Regions from separate parts of the Blautia sp. JLR.GB0024 genome, predicted to be linked through region 2. Evidence: predicted binding sites of a transcription regulator. Region 2 holds the regulator's gene; each other region holds the start of a gene.
What was found. The regulator NrdR, encoded in region 2, represses ribonucleotide reductase genes. The targets are predictions, from matches to a motif close to CACAANATNTTGTG.
Positions count from the first base shown of each region.

Region 1 (2,277 bases), on a different contig from region 2:
ATTTTCAGGGAACGGGCTGAAATATCCATCATATGGTCCAGTCTGCGGAAGAAATCTTCCTCATCCTCGGCCAGATATGCGATCCTCGGCATATTGATGGTCACAACGCCCACGGAACCGGTACTCTCCCCTGAACCGAAGAAACCGCCTGTTTTCTTTCTCAGCTCTCTCAAATCAAGGCGGAGACGGCAGCACATACTCCGGACATCACTCGGCTCCATATCACTGTTGATATAGTTTGAAAAATACGGGGTGCCGTATTTGGAAGTCATCTCAAACAACAGCTTATTGTTCTCTGTATCTGACCAGTCAAAATCCCTGGTGATGGAGTAAGTGGGAATGGGATACTGGAAACCGCGTCCATTGGCATCTCCCTCGATCATGGTCTCAATGAAAGCTTTATTCACCATATCCATCTCTTTTTTACAGTCTTTGTATTTAAACGGCATCTCTTCCCCGCCTACAATGGCCGGAAGCTCTGCCAGATCGTTTGGTACGGTCCAGTCCAGAGTGATGTTGGAGAAGGGTGCCTGGGTACCCCAGCGGCTCGGTGTATTGACGCCGTAGATAAAGGACTCCACACATTTTTTCACCTCAGGATAGCTTAAGTTGTCAGTCTTGACAAAAGGTGCCAGGTACGTGTCAAAGGAGGAAAATGCCTGGGCGCCTGCCCATTCATTCTGCATAATTCCCAGGAAATTCACCATCTGGTTGCAGAGCACACTCAGATGCTTGGCCGGGGAGGAGGTGATTTTTCCTTCAATGCCCCCAAGACCTTCCTTGATAAGCTGTTTTAAGGACCAGCCTGCGCAGTATCCTGTCAGCATGGACAGGTCATGGATATGGATATCCGCGTTTCTGTGTGCCTCAGCGATCTCCGTATCGTAGATCTCAGACAGCCAGTAATTGGCCGTTACGGCACCGGAATTGCTCAGAATCAGTCCCCCCACGGAGTAGGTCACTGTGGAGTTCTCCTTGACTCTCCAGTCCTCCACCTTCACATAGCTGTTTACAATCTCTTTGTAGTCCAGAATGGTGGACTTCATATTGCGGATTTTTTCTCTCTGTTTTCTGTACAGGATATAGGACTTCGCCACATCAGAGTAACCTGCCTGAATCAGAACATTCTCCACACTGTCCTGAATATCCTCAACAGAAACCTTCCCCTTTACAATTTTCTTCTGGAAATCTGAAGTCACACGGAGTGCCAGCAGATCCAGCATGTCACTGCTGTATTCATTCTCCGTGGCATCGAATGCCTTCTTGACTGCTTCGGCAATCTTATCCAGCTTAAATTCTGCGATTTCCCCATCACGTTTTACTACCTGAAACATTCCTTTTCCTCCTTATATGTAAAGAAGCAGGACCATCTTGCCGCCCCGCCTCGCATTCACAGAGAATAGCCTCTGTATAAACGCTGTAGGTCTATTGTAGCAAAGGTTATACTTTTCGTCAACCGTAAAAACTACCATATATTGTAAACATTCTTTGAATTTTCCAATATATGGTAGTTTTATTAATCAAATTATTAATTCCTGCGTTGCTCTTCTGCGGCCTTTGACCGGTCGGTATAACGGCTTACAGACGTCCGAAAATATCCTTTGGAACCCTTGCTTTTACTGCGATTCCGCCGTCTGTATACTCCTCCTCCATGAGCTGTCCGTACTTGCGGATCTGCTGCAGAATCCCTGCATCTTTATAAGGAATCACGCGCTCCAGATAGATCTGGTCTTCCGTCACGATTTTTTCCAGCACTTCTTTGAGCCGCTCCAGGCCCTCCCCTGTTTTGGCAGAAATGCGCAGCACATGGTCAGCATTAAAATCACTGAGGATCTGTTCTCCGGAAAGTTTATCCTGCTTGTTGAAAAGTGTCACCACCTTTTTATTGGTCACTTCCAGTTCCCGGAGGGTATCATATACCACACGCATCTGGTCTTCCATCTGAGGATTGGAAGCATCCACCACATGCAGAATGATATCCGCGTATTTTGCTTCCTCCAGGGTACTTTTAAATGCCTCGATCAAGTGATGGGGCAGCTTCCGAATAAAGCCAACGGTATCCGTCAGATAGACTCTGGTTCCCCCGGAAAGCTCCAGCATTCTGGTTGTCGGGTCCAGTGTGGCAAACAGTTTGTCCTCAGAAAGGACCCCGGCATCTGTCAGTGTATTCAAAAGGGTAGACTTACCCGCATTGGTATACCCTACAATAGCGGCTGTCATGACACGGTCCCTTTTCCGGCCCTCGCGCAAAAGCTCCCTGTGGCGCTTCACCTGCTC
Region 1 is NZ_JBANBF010000004.1:394,701-396,977, reverse strand. Features, by position in the region: gene V8Q34_RS12720 (ribonucleoside triphosphate reductase) at 1-1,334, opposite strand, end outside; gene hflX (GTPase HflX) at 1,579-2,277, opposite strand, start outside.
Region 1: the regulator NrdR is predicted to act here: its motif matches at 1,467-1,480, upstream of V8Q34_RS12720 (ribonucleoside triphosphate reductase).

Region 2 (2,277 bases):
ATTAAGATATCCACCCGGTCATTTCCTATATAAACAGGATAGAGATTTTCGGCAAAAAGCCGGATCACATCCCGGTCCGGTTTCATTTTCGTGGAATTTTCCACCATAATATTGATACAGACCCTCTCAAACAAAGCCAGGCCGGTCTCAATATCTTTTTTCATGGAATCGAGCGTCTGACCTGTCAGCCCGAACAAAAGACACACCTCATCCGCATACTTTGCAATCTCCTGTGGTGATTCGGCAGTAATGCCCTTTTTGAGCACTTTTTCGCGAAAATCAAAATCAAAGGTTTCCACTCCCATTTTAATCTTCAGGCGGATACCCTTCTCAGAAAAAAAGTCCCGTGCCTTTGGAATCTCATCCTTGTGCATCCAGTGACACTCAAAATGCAGTTCATGGATTTCTTTTTCCTCGCAGACACTGCGTATCCGTTCCAGAGTCTTTTTATCCAGGTCACAAAAACTTCCCGAATTGATCACTTCCAGTTTCTTAAAACATCCTGTGACTTTTGCAAGCTCCCTTTCGTTTAAAAGGAAATTGGCCTCCTCATCCCTGGAAAAATCCAGATGATAGTCACAGAAGGAGCAGCGGCGCCATTTGCACCCGTTTCCCCGAAGGAGTAAAATCTCCCTGGGATTTTTTTCCCGTATCACACTGTAACGGTTACTTGGTTCTTGAATACTCATTTTTTCCTCCTTAGTTTTATTTATAGACAGGATGGTTACGAACTGTCTTTGGCAGTTCAGCTTATCTGAACTGTTGCCATTCTAGCAGAAAACATACAAAAATACAAGTGAAAATCATTGACGTAAGACGTCCATATGTACTATACTTACCCATAGGTAACTTTACATAACATAAGTTCAAGGAGGACCTTTACATGAAATGTCCATTTTGCAATCAAGACAACACCCGCGTCATAGATTCCAGACCGGTTCCAGATAATAATTCCATCCGAAGGAGAAGACAGTGTGACGAGTGCGGCAAGCGCTTTACCACTTACGAGAAAATAGAGACGATCCCACTGGTTGTTATCAAAAAAGACCAGAGCCGCGAACAATACGACCGCACCAAGATCCAGGACGGCATCATGCGTGCCTGCTACAAACGCCCCATCTCCGTAGAGCAGATTGAAAAAATCATAGATGAGATCGAAACCGAGATCTTCAACAAAGAAGACCGCGAAATCCCCAGCACCGAAATCGGCGAAATCGTCATGGACAAACTAAAAGACCTTGACGCCGTAACCTACGTCCGCTTCGCCTCTGTCTATCGTGAGTTCAAAGACGTAAACACCTTCATGGACGAATTGAAAAAAATCCTGAATTGATAGGTTTCGTGGAGCGGCGGGCAGATCCAGCCTTGGCCATGTCTCCAAAATAATACTTGCAATCCCCCCACCATTCCGCTACAATAACCATGACAATTAAATAATGAGGGAACTTCAAATGTTTAAAGGAGAAACCATGAAAAGAGCAAGATTAATACCAACACTTCTCTTTGCACTTACCCTGACTATTGTACTCGGCGGCTGCCAAGACAAAAAGGAAAGCGGTAAAGAGTCCAAAAACAACGAAAGTTCCACAGAAACAAAAGCGGAACCAACCATGGGAGGTTCCATTGTAGTAGGAATTCCTCAGGATATTGAGGATAGTCTTGACCCACACAAATCGGTAGCGGCAGGAACAAAAGAAGTCCTATTCAACATTTATGAAGGCTTAGTAAAGCCTGATGAAAAAGGCAATTACATCGATGCAGTAGCCCAGTCGCATACCATTTCAGAGGACGGCAAGACTTACACCTTTACACTTCGTGAGGGCGTAAAATTCCACAATGGAGCGGACGTTACCGTAGACGATGTGAAATATTCGATCGAGCGATGCGCCGGTATCACGGAAGGAACAGAACCGTTGATAGCGGCGTTTTCTAATGTGGAAAACGTCGAAACTCCCGATGACAAAACCATTGTCATCCATTTAAAAGAAGCTGACACAGAATTTCTGGCCTACCTCATTGTGGCTGTCATTCCCAAAGATGCCCAGGATCTGGCAACCAACCCTGTGGGCACAGGTCCCTTTATGTATGCATCCCGGTCTCCCCAGGAGAATATTAAGATCAAAAAATTCGCAGACTACTGGGATACGGAAAACCAGGCATATCTGGATGAGGTCACCTTCAAGGTGGTAAGTGACAGCAATGCTATTGTGACCGGATTAAAGGGCGGCTCTCTGGATATGGTAGCACGCATTGATTCCAACCAGTCTGCCCAGCTTA
Region 2 is NZ_JBANBF010000018.1:77,183-79,459, forward strand. Features, by position in the region: gene V8Q34_RS24355 (radical SAM protein) at 1-689, opposite strand, end outside; gene nrdR (transcriptional regulator NrdR) at 884-1,333, shown strand; gene V8Q34_RS24365 (ABC transporter substrate-binding protein) at 1,470-2,277, shown strand, end outside.

Region 3 (2,277 bases), on a different contig from region 2:
TGGGCATCGAAGTGACTGCGAAGGAATCCGAAGGGAACCATAGCTGGGACTGCTGGGACGTGCAGATCCGGGATGTGCTCAGATGGTGGCTGGACAGATAGGAGGAAAAATGGAACATAACCCGGGGATGAATTTGAGATTCAAAGCTTTTTTGGACAATGAAAGCCAGGATTCCGTAGAACTGGCGCTGAACTACTGCGGCATTGAGGAGTGCAGGCCGGGTTATTTCCACAGTCCGCCCAAACGTTCCATTTACCTGATCCATATTATTCTGAGGGGGAAGGGCACTCTGGAGATTGAGGGCCAGACCTTTCATCTGGGGGAAAACGACGCGTTTTTGATTCCGCCCTACAGGAAGGGCAGCTATCAGGCAGACCGGGAGGAGCCATGGGTCTATATGTGGATTGGCTTTTCCGGTCTGAAAGCCTATGAATGTCTCACAAAGGCAGGGTTCGGGCAGCAGCGGCTGGTCAGACAGGTCACTTGCACGGAACGTCTCCATGAGATCATCAGAAGGATGCTGGAGATACCCCAGCTTACCCTGGTGAATGAACTGCGGAGAAACAGCATGATGCAGTGGTTCCTGTCAGAGCTTATTGAGGAGTATCAGACGCTTTATAAAACCCAGGATACATACCCCTATTCCGCAGCAGCCTATGTCAGCTACGCCAAGGAGTTTCTGGTGGAGAATTATAACCGGAAGGTAAGGGTAGATGAACTGGCTGACCGGATCGGCATCAACAGAAGCTATCTGGCAAAGAGCTTTAAGAAATTGATGGGCTGTTCTCCCCAGCAGTTTTTAGTGAACCTGCGAATGGAGAAGGCAGTGGGAATGCTGAAAAATACGGATTTACCCGTCAATCAGATCGCGGCCCAGGTGGGGTATGAAAATCCCCTGACATTTTCCAAGATATTCAAACAGCGGTACGGCATCAGCCCGAAAAATTACAGGGAATCTGCCGCCTCCTTTCCGACTGCGCAGAATGACTGTGTAGAATAGAATGTTACGCTCCAGTCTTTCGGCTTCTCAGCAGCAAAAGCATGCACACAGACTGCAAAAATCCCCGGTCTGACGTGTGGCTGCTTCGGAATTGTCATTCAAACCTTGATTTGCCCTATATATTGTGGTAATATTAAAATCGTTGACTAAATCTGGATAAGGAGCGATAACATGACAATAGAAGAGTGGCTGGGAGAGGAGAACCAGCTTGGTATGGATATCTGGGCAAAGAAATACTGCTGCGAAAATGAGGATTTCGAGGCCTGGCTTACAAGGATCAGCGGGGGAAATGAGGAGATTGGAGAGTATATCCGGCAGAAGAAATTCCTGTTCGGCGGCAGGATCCTTTCCAACAGAGGACTTCAGAAGCAGAACAGAAAGGTGACGTATTCCAACTGTTATGTCATTACACCACCGGAAGATGAGATTGAAAGTATTTTTGACTGTGCGAGAAAATTGGCGCGGACCTACAGCTACGGCGGAGGGTGCGGCATTGATATATCAAAATTAAGTCCCAGAGGGGCCAAGATCAACAATGCGGCCAAGGAGACAAGCGGTTCCGTATCTTTTATGGAACTGTACTCCCTTGTCACTTCCCTGATCGGACAGAACGGAAGGCGGGGCGCGCTTATGATCTCCATAGACTGCTCCCACCCGGATGTGCAGGAGTTTATTGATCTGAAGACAGACCTGGATAAGGTGACAAAGGCCAATATTTCCATCCGCATCCATGAGGATTTTATGGAAGCTGTCAAGGAGAATAAGGACTATCTTCTGCACTACACACGGGAAGTTACCGGGGAAGTGATCGAGAAGACTGTCAATGCCAGGGAACTGTTCAGAAGGATCGCGGAGACAAACTGGGATTTTGCAGAGCCGGGCGCCCTGTTCTGGGACCGTATCACAGGGTGGAACCTGCTGAGTAATACAGAGGATTTTGCCTACGCGGGCGTAAATCCATGCGCAGAGGAGCCGCTTCCCGCAGGGGGGAGCTGTCTGCTGGGAAGTGTGAACCTGGCGGAGTTTGTGCAGAATGCGTTTACAGATACGGCGTTCTTTGATTTCGACAGCTTTAAGAAGTGTGTGCAGGCATCCGTGAACGCATTGAATGAAGTCCTGGAAGAGGGGCTGCCCCTGCATCCGTTGGACGAGCAGAGGGAGAGCGTGGAAAAATGGCGCCAGATCGGTCTTGGCATCATGGGGCTTGCAGATGCCCTGATCAAACTGGGAATCACCTATGGGGAGACCGAGGCGGTGGAGATGTGCGATAAGATCGG
Region 3 is NZ_JBANBF010000004.1:207,704-209,980, forward strand. Features, by position in the region: gene V8Q34_RS11800 (alpha/beta hydrolase) at 1-101, shown strand, start outside; gene V8Q34_RS11805 (AraC family transcriptional regulator) at 110-1,000, shown strand; gene V8Q34_RS11810 (adenosylcobalamin-dependent ribonucleoside-diphosphate reductase) at 1,172-2,277, shown strand, end outside.
Region 3: the regulator NrdR is predicted to act here: its motif matches at 1,114-1,127, upstream of V8Q34_RS11810 (adenosylcobalamin-dependent ribonucleoside-diphosphate reductase).